Regions from separate parts of the Lentzea sp. NPDC020367 genome, predicted to be linked through region 2. Evidence: riboswitches for the same ligand, from Rfam matches in the RefSeq annotation. Region 2 holds a riboswitch; each other region holds the start of a gene.
What was found. A riboswitch is a leader RNA that binds a small molecule or an ion and turns the genes downstream of it on or off. The one in region 2 is predicted to bind glycine.
Positions count from the first base shown of each region.

Region 1: another riboswitch for glycine. It lies ahead of gcvH (glycine cleavage system protein GcvH); the one in region 2 lies ahead of gcvT (glycine cleavage system aminomethyltransferase GcvT).
Region 3: another riboswitch for glycine. It lies ahead of gcvP (aminomethyl-transferring glycine dehydrogenase); the one in region 2 lies ahead of gcvT (glycine cleavage system aminomethyltransferase GcvT).

Region 1 is NZ_JBIRVV010000019.1:92,401-98,068, forward strand. Features, by position in the region: gene ACH413_RS42690 (TetR/AcrR family transcriptional regulator) at 1-196, shown strand, start outside; gene ald (alanine dehydrogenase) at 251-1,363, opposite strand; glycine riboswitch at 1,589-1,681, shown strand; gene gcvH (glycine cleavage system protein GcvH) at 1,746-2,129, shown strand; gene ACH413_RS42705 (L-serine ammonia-lyase) at 2,158-3,522, shown strand; gene ACH413_RS42710 (hypothetical protein) at 3,509-4,138, opposite strand; gene ACH413_RS42715 (hypothetical protein) at 4,178-4,771, opposite strand; gene ACH413_RS42720 (helix-turn-helix domain-containing protein) at 4,776-5,129, opposite strand; gene ACH413_RS42725 (TROVE domain-containing protein) at 5,206-5,668, opposite strand, start outside.
Region 2 is NZ_JBIRVV010000003.1:129,602-135,269, reverse strand. Features, by position in the region: gene ACH413_RS12945 (acyl-CoA dehydrogenase family protein) at 1-246, shown strand, start outside; gene ACH413_RS12940 (CaiB/BaiF CoA-transferase family protein) at 243-1,367, shown strand; gene ACH413_RS12935 (hypothetical protein) at 1,704-1,883, shown strand; gene ACH413_RS12930 (transcriptional regulator) at 2,048-2,539, shown strand; gene ACH413_RS12925 (hypothetical protein) at 2,712-3,080, shown strand; gene ACH413_RS12920 (DUF3817 domain-containing protein) at 3,095-3,397, shown strand; glycine riboswitch at 3,443-3,533, shown strand; glycine riboswitch at 3,534-3,625, shown strand; gene gcvT (glycine cleavage system aminomethyltransferase GcvT) at 3,722-4,816, shown strand; gene glyA (serine hydroxymethyltransferase) at 4,830-5,668, shown strand, end outside.
Region 3 is NZ_JBIRVV010000006.1:121,128-126,795, forward strand. Features, by position in the region: gene garA (glycogen accumulation regulator GarA) at 1-50, shown strand, start outside; gene ACH413_RS25695 (MerR family transcriptional regulator) at 84-641, shown strand; gene ACH413_RS25700 (bifunctional nuclease family protein) at 765-1,238, shown strand; gene ACH413_RS25705 (MerR family transcriptional regulator) at 1,544-2,110, shown strand; gene ACH413_RS25710 (Clp protease N-terminal domain-containing protein) at 2,198-3,169, shown strand; glycine riboswitch at 3,226-3,321, shown strand; glycine riboswitch at 3,325-3,431, shown strand; gene gcvP (aminomethyl-transferring glycine dehydrogenase) at 3,480-5,668, shown strand, end outside.

The sequences.
Region 1 (5,668 bases), on a different contig from region 2:
GAACTTCGCCGGGCGGGGCAGGATGGACAAGCCGCCGCCGGACCTGGGCAAGATCGCCGACCTGTACCGCGAGAAGCACCCCCGCTACGTCGAGATGCTGGACAACCCGGCGGTGTGGTCGCTGGAGGGGCAGTTCGAGTTCGGCCTGGACTGCGTGATCGACGGCATCAAGGCGCGCGTCGCCGCCCTCAGATAGGCGAAACCCCCGCAGCGATTGACGCGTGCGGGGGCCTCATTCATTCAGTTGGCTTTAGACGACGGTCTCCAGCGGCGTGTGCGCGAGGCCGGTCGCCTCGGCCACCGGGCCGTTGGTCAGCAGGCCGGCGTGGACGTTCAGGCCCAGGGCGAGCGAACGGTCGTCCTTGAGCGCCTTCTCCCAGCCCTTGTCGGCCAGCGCGACCGCGTACGGCAGCGTCACGTTGGTCAGCGCGTAGGTCGAGGTGCGCGGGACGGCGCCCGGCATGTTCGCCACGCAGTAGAACACCGAGTTGTGGACCTCGTAGGTCGGGTCGGCGTGCGTGGTGGCGCGGGAGTCCTCGAAGCAACCGCCCTGGTCGATGGCGATGTCGACGAGCACCGAACCCGGCTTCATGTCGGCGACGAGCGCGTTCGACACGAGCTTCGGGGCAGCGGCACCGGGGACGAGCACGGCGCCGATGACCAGGTCGGCCTCGCGGACGGCCTGCTCGATGGCGAACGAGTTCGAGGCGAGCGTGCGCAGGCGGCCCTGGAACTGGGCGTCGATCTGGCGCAGGCGGTCGACGTTGGTGTCGAGGATCTGCACGTCCGCGCCCATGCCGACGGCGATGGTGGCGGCGTTGACGCCGGCCACGCCACCGCCGATGACGACCACGCGGGCCGGGGCGACACCGGGGACGCCGCCGGGCAGCACGCCACGGCCGCCGGAGGGCTTCATCAGCGCGAACGCACCGACCTGCGGGGCCAGCCGGCCCGCGACCTCGGACATCGGGGCGAGCAGCGGCAGCGAGCGGTTCGGGAGCTGCACGGTCTCGTAGGCGATGGCCGTGGTGCCGGACGCCAGCAGCGCCTCGGTCAGCGGCTTGTCGGCGGCGAGGTGCAGGTACGTGAAGAGGGTCTGGCCGGCGCGGAGACGGGGGTACTCCTCGGCGATCGGCTCCTTGACCTTGAGAACCAGGTCACCTTCCGCCCACACGTCGTCGGCGGTCGGGAGGATCTTGGCGCCCGCGGCGAGGTACTCCTCGTCGGTGATCGCGGAACCGAGACCGGCGCCCTGCTCGACGTACACGTCGTGGCCGCGACTGGTCAGTTCGTGCGCACCGGCAGGCGTGAGAGCGACGCGGTACTCGTGGTTCTTGATCTCGCGAGGAACTGCGATCCGCACGATGACTCCTCCGTTCGGTGGGCCGACATCTCATAATGTGGGCCAGTCGGAAGGTCATGTCACTGTGCGGATCGCACTATCCGGTAACCCTCTGGTTGTTCATCTAGGACAGAGCGACCTGAGCCTCGTTCGCGTTCCGCTCGACCGTCCCGCGTTGACACTCGGCGGGGGCCGCACATAGCGTTCGCGCCGAGAACTGAACACCGGCCGCGGCGCGCAAGCGTCAGAACCCGAGTGGGAGAGACCTCGACGAACCGGTCGGGGCGCCGAAGGGGCAAGCTCCCGCACACTCTCAGGCAGCAAGACCGCTCGGGGTAGGCAACTCTGCACGGCGGAGGGGGCGCAAGTTTCCTGACCCGTCACAGCCAGAGGAGTCGTCGCCGTGGAGTTCCCCGAGAACCTGCTCTACACCGCCGAGCACGAGTGGGTCGACTGGACGCCGGGCACTCAGGACCCGCTGACCTGCGGAATCACCGAGTACGCCGCTGACGCGCTCGGCGACATCGTCTTCGTCCAGTTGCCAGAGGTCGGTGCCAAGGTCGTCACCAACGCGGTCTGCGGCGAGCTGGAGTCCACCAAGTCCGTCAGCGACCTGTTCTCGCCCGTCACCGGTGAGGTGATCGAGGTCAACAGCGCTGTCGTGGACGACCCGGCGATCGTGAACAGCGACCCGTACGGCGCCGGCTGGTTGTTCAAGGTCCGCGTCGAGTCGGCCGAGAACCTCCTCACGGCGGCCAAGTACGCCGAACTCACCAAGTCTGACTGACCGCTCCACCACCACGAGGGACTGATCAGTGGCGATCAGCGTTTTCGACCTGTTCTCCGTCGGCATCGGACCGTCCAGTTCACACACGGTCGGACCGATGCGCGCGGCCGCGATGTTCGTCGAGAAGCTCGGCGCGAGCGTGTCCGAAGTGGACCGCGTGCACGTCGAGCTGTTCGGCTCGCTCGGTGCGACCGGCCACGGCCACGGCAGCCCCAAGGCCGTGTTCCTGGGCCTGGAAGGCAATCATCCGGAAGAAGTCGACCCCACGGCCGCGGCCCACCGCGTCGAGGAGATCGTCTCCAGCAAACGGCTCAAGCTCGGCGGCGCGCACGAGATCGACTTCGTGCACGACCGCGACCTCGTCATGCACCGCCGCAAGTCACTCCCGTTGCACCCCAACGGGATGAGCTTCGAGGCGTTCGCGGACGGCAAGTCGGTCGAGCACGCCGTCTACTACTCGATCGGCGGCGGGTTCGTCGTCGACGAGAACGCATCGGGCACCGACCGGATCAAGCCGGACTCGACGCCGTTGGCCCACCCGTTCCTGACCGGCGACGAGCTCCTCGCGCGGTGCCGCGAGACCGGCCTGTCGATCAGCGAGATCATGATGGCCAACGAGCTGTCGTGGCGCACCGAAGCCGAGGTCCGCCAAGGACTTCTGCACATCTGGCACGTCATGCAGGAGTGCGTCGAACGCGGCTGCAACGAGCACGGCGTCCTGCCCGGCGGCCTGAAGGTCCGCCGCCGTGCCGCCGAGATGCGCAAGACGCTGGAGAAGGAGCACTTCGTCACCGACCCGTTGCGGGTCATGGACTGGGTGACCCTCTTCGCGCTGGCCGTCAACGAGGAGAACGCGGCAGGCGGCCGTGTGGTCACCGCGCCGACCAACGGCGCGGCCGGCATCGTCCCGGCGGTCCTGCACTACTACACGAAGTTCGTGCCGGGAGCCTCCGACGACGGCGTGGTCCGGTTCCTGCTGACGGCAGGCGCGATCGGGGTGCTGTTCAAGGAGAACGCGTCGATCTCCGGCGCCGAGGTCGGCTGCCAGGGCGAGGTCGGCTCGGCCTGCTCGATGGCCGCCGGTGGCCTCGCCGAGGTGCTCGGCGGCACCCCCGAGCAGGTCGAGAACGCCGCCGAGATCGCCATGGAGCACAACCTCGGCCTGACGTGCGACCCGATCGGCGGTCTGGTGCAGATTCCGTGCATCGAACGCAACGCCGTCGCGTCCATCAAGGCCATCACGGCTGTGCGCATGGCTTTGCGCGGTGACGGTTCGCACTTCGTGTCGTTGGACAAGGTCATCAAGACTATGCGGGACACCGGCAAGGACATGTCGGTGAAGTACAAGGAGACGGCTCGCGGCGGACTCGCCGTGAACGTCATCGAGTGCTGAACTCCTCCGCGAACCAGTCGACGTGCAGGAACGCGTCCTGCGCGGCCTCGCTGTCCACTCCGGACAGACGGTCGCGCAGGGCGGGGCGGAACAGCCACTCCCGCATCTCCTCACCGGGCGTGGGGTTCTGCCAGACGAGCAGGCTGCCGTAGTCGCCCTTGGTGGTGCACTGAACGGCGGACGTCCACTCCCTGACGAGGTGCACGACCACCTCGTCGGGGAACGTGTCGACCAGGCGCAGCCACGGGGTCAGGCTCTCGTCCAGAAGCGCGGCGGTCTGGAACAACGCGTCCAGCGCGGGCCAGCGCTCGTCGTCCCCGGCAGCACGCCGGATGGCGCCGGTCAGCTGCGCGCGCAGGGCCGCCCGCTCGTTCTCCGGCCAGGTGAAGGGTCTCGCCAACGCCAGTCCCTCGGCGAGCGAGGCGTGCGGATCGTCCTCCATCACCTGGACCACCCGGTACGCGAGCCGCCGCCAGGCGGCCTCGTACTCGTCCTCGTCGAAGCAGCCGGGAGGGTGCCAGACGAAGTTCAGCAGGAGGTCGTCCGAAACCAGTTCGGGATCCCCGTCGAGCAGCGTCAGATCTGCCTCGGTCAGGACGCGTCCACAACACTTCACGCACTCAGCCTAAGCAGCTGCGGCAAGCGAAATAGAGCGTCAGGCAAGCGCGTCGATCTGCATCACCGCGTACTGCGCGACCTCGTTGTCCATTCCGGACAGACGGTCGCGCAGCGCTGGGGTGAGCAGCCAGCTCCGGATCGGCGCAGCCGGTTCGTCCCAGCGCAACCAGCCCCCGTCGCACGGGTCGCCGCCGCTCAGGAAGTCGTACGACCACTTGTGAGCGAGCTCCGCGACGGCGGCGTCCGGGAGACCGTCGACGACGGGCAGCCACGGCGTCAGGTCCTCGTCCATCTGCGCGGCGGCCTGGACCAGTTCGTCCAGGTCAGCGCTGTCCGACGCGCGGACGATGATCTCGGTGAGTCTCGAGCGCAGCGCGATGCGTTCGGCTTCCGGCCAGGCGGGCAGGTTGGCCCACGTCAGACCCTGGGTGAGCCGGCTGTCCGGGTCCCGTTCCAGCAGATCGAGCACCCTGGGAGCGAGCCGTCGCCAGGCGAGCTCGTACTCGTCCGGCTCGAAGTGGTCCTCGACCTCCCAGGCGAACTGCCACACGACGGTGTCGGGCACCAGCGCGGGATCGCCGTCGAGCAGCTCGAGCTCGGCCGAGGTCCAGCAGAGTCCGCAGCCCTTCACGTGCTCAGCGGGCGTCGTACACGGCCTGCGCGGCCAGCACCTCGGGCATGCGGCCCTCGAGGAGGTGGATCAACGACAGCAGCCGCTCGGCCGTGTCGCGGCCCAGCGGCGTGAGGCTGTAGTCGACGCGCGGCGGGTTCGTGTTCTGGGCTTCCCGGTGCACGAGGCCGTCGCGCTCCAGTGCCTGCAACGTCTGCGACAGCATCTTCTCGCTGACCCCGTCGACGCGGCGGCGCAGTTCGTTGAACCGCAGTTGCCCGTCGGCGAGCGCGGTCAGCGTCAGGCTGCCCCACCTGCCGGTGATGTGCTCCAGCGTGGGACGCGACGGGCACGCTTTCGCGAACACGTTGTAGTCCATAGCAGCATCATACCTGGTCAAAACGCTAACTGAAAGTAAGTGTGAGAGCTCTCCGCGTCAGGAGAGCCCTCACACCTCAGAACGGCCAGGTGGCGTTCTGACCTGCTTCGAGCAGCGGCACCATGCGGAAGGTCGCGTCCGTCAGGCCGCCGAATTCGTGGCGGTTGGCCTTGCCGGTGGCGTACGCGGCGTTCCGGTACCCGCCGAGGTTGAACCCGTAGATCGGCACGTGCCGCGGCACGACGTCCGAGGCGCCCTGCCCGTAGTGCCCGGACATCGTCTGCATGTCCGAGATGACGAACACGCGGTCGTGCCCCTTGTAGGTGCGCTTCAGCGACCCGACGATGTCGGTGCCGTGCCCGACCTCGCCGATCCGCTTGAGGAACCGGTCGACCTCGCGGATCACCGAAGCGCCCCGCGCGATGTCGTGCCGGAACGTGCCGTCCGCGAACCCGACGACGTCGACCTGCTCGCCCTTAGCGCCCAGTGCGACGCCGAAGACCGCCGCGGCCTTGGCCGGGGTGACCTTCGACCGAGCC
Region 2 (5,668 bases):
GCGTTCATCGACGAGTGCATCGAGAAGCACCTGAAGGGCGAACTGGACGTGCCGACCGCGGCGATGGCGAAGTGGTGGGCCAGCGACCGGTTGAGCAAGGTCGTCGACGAGTGCGTGCAGCTGTTCGGCGGCTACGGCTACATGAACGAGTACCCGATCGCACGCGCCTGGTCCGACGCACGCGTGCAGCGGATCTACGGCGGGACGAACGAGATCATGAAGGAAATCATCGCGAGGTCCTTGTGACCGGCCCTCTCGCAGGGCTGCGCGTCATCGAGCTCGCCGGCCTCGCGCCCGCGCCGTTCGGTGCGATGGTGCTGGCGGACCTCGGTGCCGACGTGATCCAGGTGCACAAGCCGGGGAGCGTGCAGACGATCCCCGGCGACTTCCTCGGCCGCAACCGGCGCTCGATCGCCGTCGACACGCGCAAGCCGGAGGGTGCCGAACTGGTTCTCGGACTGGTCGAGCGCTCGGACGTGCTGATCGAGGGCTTCCGGCCGGGCGTGACCGAACGGCTGGGCATCGGCCCCGCGCAGTGCCTGGCCCGCAACCCGCGCCTTGTATATGGACGCATGACCGGCTGGGGCCAGGACGGGCCGCTCGCCGACCGCGCCGGCCACGACATCAACTACATCGCCGTCGCGGGTGCGCTGGAGCCGCTGGGACGGGCAGGAGGGCCGCCGTCGTTCCCCATCAACCTCCTGGGCGACTTCGGCGGGGGAGGGCTGCTGCTGGCTCTGGGCGTGCTCGCCGCACTGTATGAACGGGAGCGCTCCGGACGCGGCCAGGTCGTGGACACCGCGATGGTCGACGGGGCGGCGCTGCTGACGACGTTCCTGCACGGGATGCGGTCCGCGGGCATGTGGTCGGGCGGGCGTGGCGAGAACATGCTCGACGGTGGAGTGCCGTTCTACGACGTCTACGAGGCCGCCGACGGGCGGTACGTGGCCATCGGCGCGCTGGAGGAGAAGTTCTACGCCGACCTGGTGCGCGTGCTGGGCCTGGAGGACGCGCCCTCGCGCAACGATCCGGCGAACTGGCCTGAGCTGCGGGAGCGCATCGCGGCGGCGGTGAAGACCCGGCCGCGGGACGAGTGGGCTGACCTGGCGCGGGACACGGACGCGTGCCTGGCTCCGGTGCTGACTCCTGCCGAGGCGGCGCATCACCCGTACAACGCAGCCCGCGACACTTTCGTGGACGTGTCGGGCTCGCCGCACCCGGCTCCGGCGCCCCGGTTCGACCGCACTCCCGCGGCGGTTCCCACGGCTCCTGTTTCGCCCGGAACGAACACCGGGGAAGTGCTTGCCGACATGGGTGTGGCGGCCGATCGAATTATGGAACTGCGGCGGTCTGGAGTAATTGGATAATGCTCGGACGCGCATTAATAGCGCCACGAAGGCGTGACGGTGCGTGATGGGGTGAGTTCGGCATCCGGGTGAGCCCCGGTGCAACAGTCTCTCTTCCAAGCTGTGGGATGCGAGGGAGTCCGTGTTCACCTCGTGCCCAGGACATCGGCGCTGTTGAGGCCCCTCTTTAGCCGCCATTCGGGTGACATTGGCCGTCACGCAGGCGTGCGTCCCAGGTAGATCCTGGGACGAGTTGGGCGTGGTCGTTGTTCATCGCAAGGGTGAATGAGGGACCATGACGGGTGACACGGGCGGTCCGCCGCCTGACCGGTGAACCACACGGACGGAGAGGTACCTGTGAACCTCAAGAAGGTGCTAGTGCTGGCGGGCGTCGCGCTGGTGCTGTTCCTCCTGATCACCCAGCCCGAGCAGTCCGCCTCGGCGGTGCAGCAGGTTCTCGGCTGGCTGCGTCAGGGCGCGGAGTCGATCATCACCTTCATCAGGAGCCTCTTCGGCACGGCCACCCCGCTCAGCTAGTGACGTTGGGTGATCTTCGGCCGTCTGCGTTGAGCCGGATGGGTGGAATGAGGCCAATCACGCACTGGTAACGGGTGTTCTGGGGATTCAGGGTCTGGCGATTGTCAGACCTACCGAATACCTTCCGCTGCAATGGCCGATCCCCGACCGACGAGGAGGCACATATGGTCGAGGACTCCGGGGTCCACGAGCTGTTGCAGCAGTGGGCGGCTGAACGGTCTGATGACGCAGAGATGCAGGAGGTGAACCGGATCAAGAACGCGTGGCTCGCGGAGGCTCCCCCCTCGGCGCCAGGCATCCCCGTGCAGCGGGGAGGCAGGAGTGGGTCGCGTGGCTTGGTCAAGGTCGACTCGGCGGATCCGGCCTACGTGGCCGCGATGCGCAAGCGGGCGCCGGAGGCACCCGAGGCACTGCTCGCCGCCGCGGCGAGCTACTGGCAGCTGGTGGGCGACGTCGCCGAGGCCGAGCAGTGGTGGGACGCGGGCATCAGCCCGTTGGACCAGCGCGCGCTCGACTACCGCGCGGCCGGCCTGTCTCCTGCCGATCTCGGGAGGCGCCTGGGACCGATGACGGTTCTCCAGCACCTTCGTCGTGGCTCCGCCGCGGCCTGGTGCGTTGCTCGTCTGCAGAGGCAGCGCCGGGACGGCGTGGCGTAGTGGACCGGGCTGTCGGAGGCGGCAGCCCTGTATCCATTCGTTGAACGGGCACGCGCGCTCGTGCGGGGCGCGCTCGCCAACGTTCGTTCGCCGTTTTTCCGCTGAGGGCCGAGGCCCTCACACCCCACGGGGCGGTCTCCTTCCGGAGACCCACCCAAGTAGTGTGGAGGTCGTGCGCGGCCTCCTTACTCCCCAACGTGTGCTGATCGCGTTCGCCTGTCTGGCGGCGCTGGTCGCCTGTTGCGGACTCGCCTGGTGGCAGTGGCAGCGCTTCGAGTCCGCCAGCGGCACGTTCCAGAACCTCGGGTACGTGCTCCAGTGGCCGCTCTTCGGCCTCTTCCCTCTCTTCATGGTGTGGCGGTTCCGTCGGCTGGCACGTCAGCGCCGTGACGAGGATCCGGTTGCGCCTGCTCTGGAGCCGATGGCTACCGTTGTCGCCGTCAAACCCGCGCCTGTCGAGCAGTTCGACGACGAAGAAGACGCGGAGCTCGCGGCCTACAACCGCATGCTCGCGAACCTCAACGCGCGGGACGGTCGTTGAGCGAAGGCGGGCAGATGAAGGGTGCGTTGACCCGGTTCAGGGTCATGGCTTACGTGGTCGGAGTCTTCCTGCTGCTCCTGGTCGTGGCCATGGTGCTCAAGTACGCCGCGGACATGGGCGGCGCGATGAAGGTCGTCGGCCCGATCCACGGCTTCCTCTACGCCATCTACCTGGTGATTTCCGTCGACCTGGCGCTGAAGCTGCGCTGGTCGATCAAGGGCACCCTGCTGGTGCTGCTCGCCGGCACGGTCCCGTTCCTGTCCTTCTGGGCGGAGCGCAAGGTGGTCGAGAAGACGGCGCAGGGCGTGCCGCTGTGACGTTTGGCCTGCTAGCGTCTGGGGCTACCAACTGAACACGGCCGTCGATGTCGCGCGGAAGAGACCCCTCCAGCAGGGGCGCCGAAGGAGCAATCCCTCCCCGGAATCTCTCAGGCACAGGTACCGCGCGACGAAGGCAACTCTGGAAAGCAGGCTGCTCGGCAGCCTCGCCCACGGTGCAAGCCACTTCGGTGGTGAAGCTCTCAGGCTCATGACAGAGGGGGAGGCTCGCTCTAGTGAGGAGTCTCCGATGGATCGTGTCATTCTTCTGATGCCTCAGCCGGCCGCGTCCGGCTCTTCGGCGCACCCTGGAGGAGCGTTCTGATGTCCCGCCTCACGCCTCTGAACGCCGAGCACGAGCAGCTCGGCGCGATGTTCACCGACTTCGCGGGCTGGCGGATGCCGCTGCGCTACTCGTCCGAACTCGCCGAGCACCACGCCGTGCGCACCACCGCTGGCCTGTTCGACCTCACGCACATGGGTGAGATCGTCCTGACCGGACCGCAGGCGGGCGAGGCCCTCGACTACGCGCTGGTCGGGCACATCTCCGCGCTGGCCGTCGGCAAGGCCCGCTACACGATGATCACCCAGGCCGACGGCGGCGTGCTCGACGACCTGATCGTGTACCGCCTGGGCGACCAGGAGTTCATGGTCGTCGCGAACGCCTCCAACGCCGCCGTCGTGGCTGAGGCCCTGGTCGAGCGCGCAGCCGGGTTCGACACCGTCGTCACCGACAAGTCGACCGACTACGCGTTGATCGCGATCCAGGGCCCGAAGTCCGTTGAGATCCTCTCCGGCCTGACCGAGACGGACCTGGCGTCAGTCAAGTACTACGCCTCGTACCCTTCCACCGTGGCCGGAGTCGACGCGTTGCTCGCGCGCACGGGTTACACGGGCGAGGAGGGCTTCGAGCTCTTCGTCGCACCCGCCGACGCGCCGGCCGTCTGGGCCGCGCTGCTGTCCGCGGGCGAGGCGCACGAGCTCAAGCCGTGCGGTCTCGGCTGCCGCGACACGTTGCGCCTCGAAGCCGGAATGCCCTTGTACGGCAACGAGCTCACGACGTCGCTGACGCCGTACAACGCGAACCTGGGCCGTGTCGTGAAGCTCGACAAGCCCGGCGACTTCGTGGGCCGCGACGCGCTGGCCAAGGTCGCCGAGTCCGGGGTGGACTCGGTCCTGGTCGGACTGAAGACGCCCGAACGCCGTGCCCCGCGCCACGGTTACGCGGTGCTCAACGGCGACGAGGTCGTGGGCGAGGTGACGTCGGGCGCGCTGTCCCCGACCCTCGGCTACTCCGTCGCCATGGCCTACGTGTCACGGGCCAGTGCCGAGCCCGGCACCCCACTGCTGGTCGACGTCCGCGGCAAGAAGCAGCCGGTCGAGGTCGTCGCACTTCCGTTCTACAAGCGCGCCAAGTAGGGAGATTCTCCAGATGTCCGACCAGTTCAACGCTTCCCTCGCGGAGTACGACCCCGAGGTCGCCGAAGCCGTTGCGGCCGAGTTGGCGCGCCAGCAGGGCACTCTCGAGATGATCGCCTCGGAGAACTTCACGCCCGTGTCGGTGTTGCAGGCCCAGGGCTCCGTCCTCACGAACAAGTACGCCGAGGGGTACCCCGGCCGCCGCTACTACGGCGGCTGCGAGCACGTGGACGTCGTCGAGCGGCTCGCCATCGAGCGCATCAAGTCGCTCTTCGGCGCGGGCTTCGCGAACGTCCAGCCGCACTCGGGCGCGCAGGCCAACGCGGCCGCGATGTTCGCGCTGCTCCAGCCCGGCGACACGATCCTGGGCCTGGACCTCGCGCACGGCGGCCACCTGACGCACGGCATGCGCATCAACTTCTCCGGCAAGCTCTACAACGTCGTGCCGTACCACGTCGCGGACTCCGACGGCCGCGTCGACATGGCCGAGGTCGAGCGCCTGGCGACCGAGCACCGCCCGAAGCTGATCGTGGCCGGCTGGTCCGCCTACCCGCGCCAGCTGGACTTCGCCGAGTTCCGCCGCATCGCGGACTCGGTCGAGGCCTACCTGATGGTCGACATGGCGCACTTCGCCGGCCTCGTCGCCGCCGACCTGCACCCGTCGCCCGTGCCGCACGCGCACGTCACGACGACCACGACGCACAAGACCCTCGGCGGTCCCCGTGGTGGCGTGATCCTGTCGAACGACGCCGACATCGCGAAGAAGATCAACTCGGCGGTGTTCCCCGGCCAGCAGGGCGGTCCGCTGGAGCACGTCATCGCGGCGAAGGCCGTGGCGTTCAAGCACGCCGC
Region 3 (5,668 bases), on a different contig from region 2:
GCAAGTTCCGTCTCGTCTTCCTGACGGGTCCTGGCTCCGCGGGAGCCTGACGCGTGACGGCCGGGCGGCCACAACGCGGGGTCTTGAGCATCGGAGCTGTGCTCGCACAGCTTCGTCCCGAGTTCCCCGACGTCACCATCTCCAAGATCCGCTTCCTGGAAGCGGAGGGGTTGGTCCGCCCGGCACGCACCGCCTCCGGCTACCGCCAGTTCGCCGTGGCGGACGTCGAGAGGTTGCGGTTCGTGCTGTCCGCACAACGGGACAGGTACCTGCCGCTCAAAGTGATCCGCGAGCAGCTCGACTCCGTCCCCGAGGACGCCACGTCGCTGTCGCGGATCGATCTGCTGTCCCAGACCGGTTTCACCGCCGAGCAACTGTCCCAGCTGGAACGCGACGGTCTGCTGCGCCCCGGCCCCGGCGGCCGGTTCACCACCGAGGACATCACCGCGCTCCGCACGATCCGGACGATGACCGGGCTCGGCGTCGAGCGCGAACACCTGCGCGCGGTTCGCGCGGCAGCGGACCACGAGGTGGTCGTGCTGAAGTCCTTCTCAGATCCCGAGACGGTTCGGGAATTGGCTGACCTGTTCACCTCGTTGCACACGTTGTTGGTGAGAGCGGGCTTGCGGCAATCATCTTGATCACTTTCTGCCCGCAACAATTGAGCACACGGCCCGCTTGGCGGGTAGCGTCGAACGCATACGCCGGGGGATGCTCGGAGCGAACCGGGTACTCCCCAACGAGTCAGAGGGAGGCGAGACCCGATGAGTGAGATGCGCGTCGTGGGCGTCCGGGTGGAGCTGCCCCAGAACCAGCCGATCCTCCTGCTCCGTGAAACCGAGGGTGAGCGGTACCTGCCGATCTGGATCGGCTCCGTGGAGGCCACGGCGATCGCACTCGAACAACAGGGTGTCCGTCCTGCCCGTCCGCTCACGCACGACCTCCTCAAGGACGTCATCGGAGCACTGGGACGCAACCTCGAGCAGGTGCGGATCACCGACCTGCAGGAGGGCACCTTCTTCGCCGAGCTCGTGTTCGACGGCGACGTGCGGGTGTCCGCGCGGCCGTCCGACTCGGTGGCGCTGGCGTTGCGCGTCGGCGTGCCCATCCACGCCGAGGAGTCCGTCCTGGCCGAGGCGGGCCTCATCATCCCGGACGAGCAGGAGGACGAGGTGGAGAAGTTCCGCGAGTTCCTCGACTCCGTGTCCCCTGAAGACTTCAGAGGCGCGGACACCTGAGTTTTCAAGGGTGTCGCACTCCGTCTCGTATGGACCGTGAGTCAGTTCGTTTGGATGTCCCTCGATCGGACTACTTACGGTCGTTTTAATCGCTAAACGATCACTAAACGTCACCTGAACGTCCCGTTTCGGGTGACGGCATGACTCTCCACTTGAGGTTGAGGGTCGCCTCTCCCCGCGCGTCGCGTTGACCTGCCCTCGGACCGGTCCTACCGTCGAACTCGAGTGGACGTCGCTGGTTCGCGCGAGCTGACGTAGCGGCTTGACGGTCATGAGTTTCGTGGCCGTTCCGAGGGGAGGCAGGCGTGGTCGAGGAAGCGCCCTTGAGGGCCGAATCCGGGCTGCAGGGTGAACTGTTCCCGGACTCCTCGCTGCCGGACGAGCTCGTCGGTTACCGAGGACCCGCGGCGTGTCAGATCGCGGGGATCACGTACCGGCAGCTCGACTACTGGGCAAGGACCGGGCTGGTCGCGCCGACGATAAGGATGGCGCACGGCTCCGGGAGCCAGAGGCTGTACTCCTTCAAGGACATCCTGGTGCTCAAGGTCGTGAAGCGGCTGCTGGACACCGGTGTCTCCCTGCAGAACATCAGGGTCGCGGTCGACCACCTGCGGCGCCGCGGCGTGCAGGACCTGGCGCGCATCACGCTGTTCTCCGACGGCACCACCGTCTACGAGTGCACCTCGCCGGAAGAGGTCGTCGATCTGCTGCAGGGCGGTCAGGGCGTGTTCGGCATCGCGGTCAGCGGTGCGATGCGCGAGATCTCCGGCACGATCCACGAGTTCCCGGCCGAACGTGCGGACGGCGTCGAGATCGCCCCGATGACCGAGGACGAGCTGACCCGCCGGCGTCGCGAGCGCGCCACCGGCTGACCGGTTTGGGAAACGTGGCCGACTGGCGCCGTGGGATGGCCGGTCGGCGGCAGCGACCAGACCGCATCGGTCCCTAGCGTTCCCCGCATGACGATCACCCCCTCCTACCAGGTCGTGAAGGTGCTGGAAGCGGCGGCGCAGCGCGCGCTTCGGCTGGAGTTCGGCTTCCTCGGCACCGAGAACCTGCTGATCTCGCTGATCGACACCATCGGACCCGGCCGCAAGCTCGGCGTGAAGTCGCTGCGGGCCCAGGCGATGGCGCGGGGGGCCGAGCACTGGGCCGACGACGACGGTGGCGTCGTTCCCGAGGCTCATCCGGACGTCACGGCGTTGCTGAACGTCGCCTGCGACCGCCTGGTCATCGAGACCGTGCCGCCCGTCAGCCGTGCGCTGGAGGAGTGTCTGCTCGCGGCGGCCGCCCGGGCCGGCGACGGCGTGCTGACCACGACCCACCTCTCCCTCGCGTTGCTGGAGCAGGGTTCCGGACGTGCCGCCGACCTGTTCGTGCTGCGCGGAGTGGACGTCGACGCGATGGCCGCCGCTGTGCGGGCGGATGCCGCGCGAACCCACGCGGAGGTCGAGGAAGCGCCCGCCGTGCGGTTGCTGCGCAAGGCGGGAGCGTTGGAGGGTGAGTCCGGCGGCGGGTACGTGCGCTGGCTGGTGCGGTGGGTCGCGCGCGGCCAGGGGCTGGGCGGGCCGGTGCTGACCGTCGTGCGCAACGAGGCCGGACGGCTGGCCGTGGCCGCGAGGCGAGAAGTGTCGTCTCGCGACCTGGTGGAGGCGGTGCTGGCGGTCGACCGCCAGTTGACGGTGGCAGGCAGGAGGCTGAAGCCGGAGTTCGAGTCGGGCGGGGCGGCGGCGTTGCGCGAGGCGGGGATCGACCTGGCCGCGTTGCCCGTCAGCGGCGGCAAGGTGGAGCGTGCGATGGAACGGGCGAAGCTCGTCGCCGCCCGGCGCGGAGACGCGGTCGTGGGCACCGCGCACCTGCTCGTGGCGCTGCGCGACGACCCGGCGGACCCCGTTGCGGAGGTGCTCGCCGGTCTTGGCACTGAGATGTAGGTCGCGTCCCTGGGGACTAGCGGGGCTGCCTGCGGGTATTCTTCTCGGGTAGTCGCTGAACTCAGGCGGGAGAGACCGGGTTTCGAGCCCGGCGCCGAAGGAGCAAGTCCCTCCCCGGGAACCTCTCAGGCATCCAGGACCGCCGAGCGAGACGCCTCTGGAAAGTGGATCACCAGGATTTTTCTGGGGATCCCGCCGACGGTGAAAGCCCATCCTTACCGGTGGGTGAACCTCTCAGGCGCCCTTCGGGGTACGGACAGAGCGGGGAGGGCACCAGGACACGTGTGCCCGCAGCCCCCGGAGGCGTTTGATGACGCAGGACCGCATTCCGCTCGCAGCTCTCGAGCACGGCACCCCGTTCGCCGACCGCCACGTCGGTCCGCGCCCCGCCGAACTCGCGCGCATCCTCGACGTCATCGGCGTCGGGTCGCTCGAGGAGCTGGCGCAGCACGCGGTGCCTTCGTCGATCCACGAGCGCGATCTCGTGCTGGACCTGCCCGACCCGGCCACCGAGACCGAGGCGCTGGCCGAACTGCGTGAGCTCGCCTCGCGGAACCGCCCGATGACGCAGATGATCGGCCTCGGCTACTACGACACCGTGACGCCGGGCGTGATCCTGCGCAACGTGCTCGAGTCGCCCGCCTGGTACACCGCGTACACGCCGTACCAGCCGGAGATCTCGCAGGGCCGTCTCGAGGCGCTGCTGAACTTCCAGACCATGGTCGGCGACCTGACCGGCCTGCCGACCGCGAACGCGTCCATGCTGGACGAGTCGACCGCCGCCGCCGAGGCGATGACGCTGGTGCGCCGCGCGGGCAAGTCCAAGTCGAACAAGTTCGTCATCGACGCCGACACGCTGCCGCAGACGCTGGCCGTCATCGAGACGCGCGCCGAGCCGCTGGGCATCGAGATCGTCGTCGCCGACCTGTCGCAGGGCATCGAGGGCCTGGGCCTCGGCGGCGACTTCTACGGCGTACTGCTGTCCTACCCCGGCGCCTCCGGTGTCGTGCGCGACCAGGCCGCGTTGATCGAGGAGATCCACGCCGCCGGTGCGCAGGCCGTCGTCGTCGCCGACCTGCTGGCGCTGACGCTGCTGCGCGCGCCGGGCGAGATCGGCGCGGACGTCGTCGTCGGCACCACGCAGCGCTTCGGCGTGCCCATCGGCTTCGGTGGCCCGCACGCCGGCTACATGGCCGTCCGGTCCGGCCTGGAGCGTCAGCTGCCCGGCCGTCTGGTCGGTGTCTCCGTCGACTCCGACGGCTCGCTGGCCTACCGCCTCGCGCTGCAGACGCGTGAGCAGCACATCCGCCGTGAGAAGGCCACGTCGAACATCTGCACCGCGCAGGTTCTTCTGGCCGTGATCGCGTCCATGTACGCCGTCTACCACGGTCCCGAGGGCCTGCGGTCGATCGCGACCCGCGTGCACCGCCTGGCCACCGTGCTCGCCACGGGCCTGTGCGAGGCCGGTCTCGACGTCGTGCACGGCGAGTTCTTCGACACCGTCCAGGTCCGCGTCGAGGGCCAGGCCGCCGCTGTCGTCGAGAAGGCGCGTGAGGCCGGCATCAACCTCCGCAAGGTCGACGACGACGTCGTGGCAATCGCTTGCGACGAGAAGACCACGCGCGCGCACATCGTCGCCGTGTGGAACGCCTTCGGTGTCACCGGGTCCGATGTGGACGCGATCGACGCCGACACCGCCGACGGCATCCCGGGCGACCTGCGCCGCACCTCGGACTACCTGACGCACCCGGTCTTCCACGCGCACCGCTCCGAGACCGCGCTGCTGCGCTACCTGCGCGCGCTGTCCGACAAGGACGTCGCGCTGGACCGCAGCATGATCCCGCTGGGCTCGTGCACGATGAAGCTGAACGCCACCGCGGAGATGGAGTCCATCACGTGGCCGGAGTTCTCGACGCTGCACCCGTTCGCGCCCGCCGAGGACGCCGCCGGTCTGCTGAAGATCGTGTCCGACCTGGAGGAGTGGCTCGCCGAGGTCACCGGCTACGACGCGGTGTCGTTGCAGCCCAACGCCGGTTCGCAGGGTGAGTTCGCCGGTCTGCTGGCGATCCGCGCCTACCACCGCGCCAACGGCAACGCCGACCGCGACGTCTGCCTGATCCCGTCGTCCGCGCACGGCACCAACGCCGCGTCCGCCGTCATGGCCGGCATGCGCGTCGTCGTCGTGAAGTGCGACGACAAGGGCAACATCGACATGGGCCACCTGCGTTCGACGGTCGCCGAGCACGCCGACGACCTCGCCGCGATCATGATCACCTACCCGTCGACCCACGGCGTGTACGAGGACACCGTCCGCGAGGTCTGCGGCCTGGTCCACGACGCGGGCGGCCAGGTGTACGTCGACGGCGCGAACCTCAACGCGTTGATCGGCCTGGCCCGCTACGGCAAGTTCGGCTCGGACGTCTCGCACCTGAACCTGCACAAGACGTTCTGCATCCCGCACGGCGGCGGTGGCCCCGGCGTCGGCCCGATCGGCGTGAA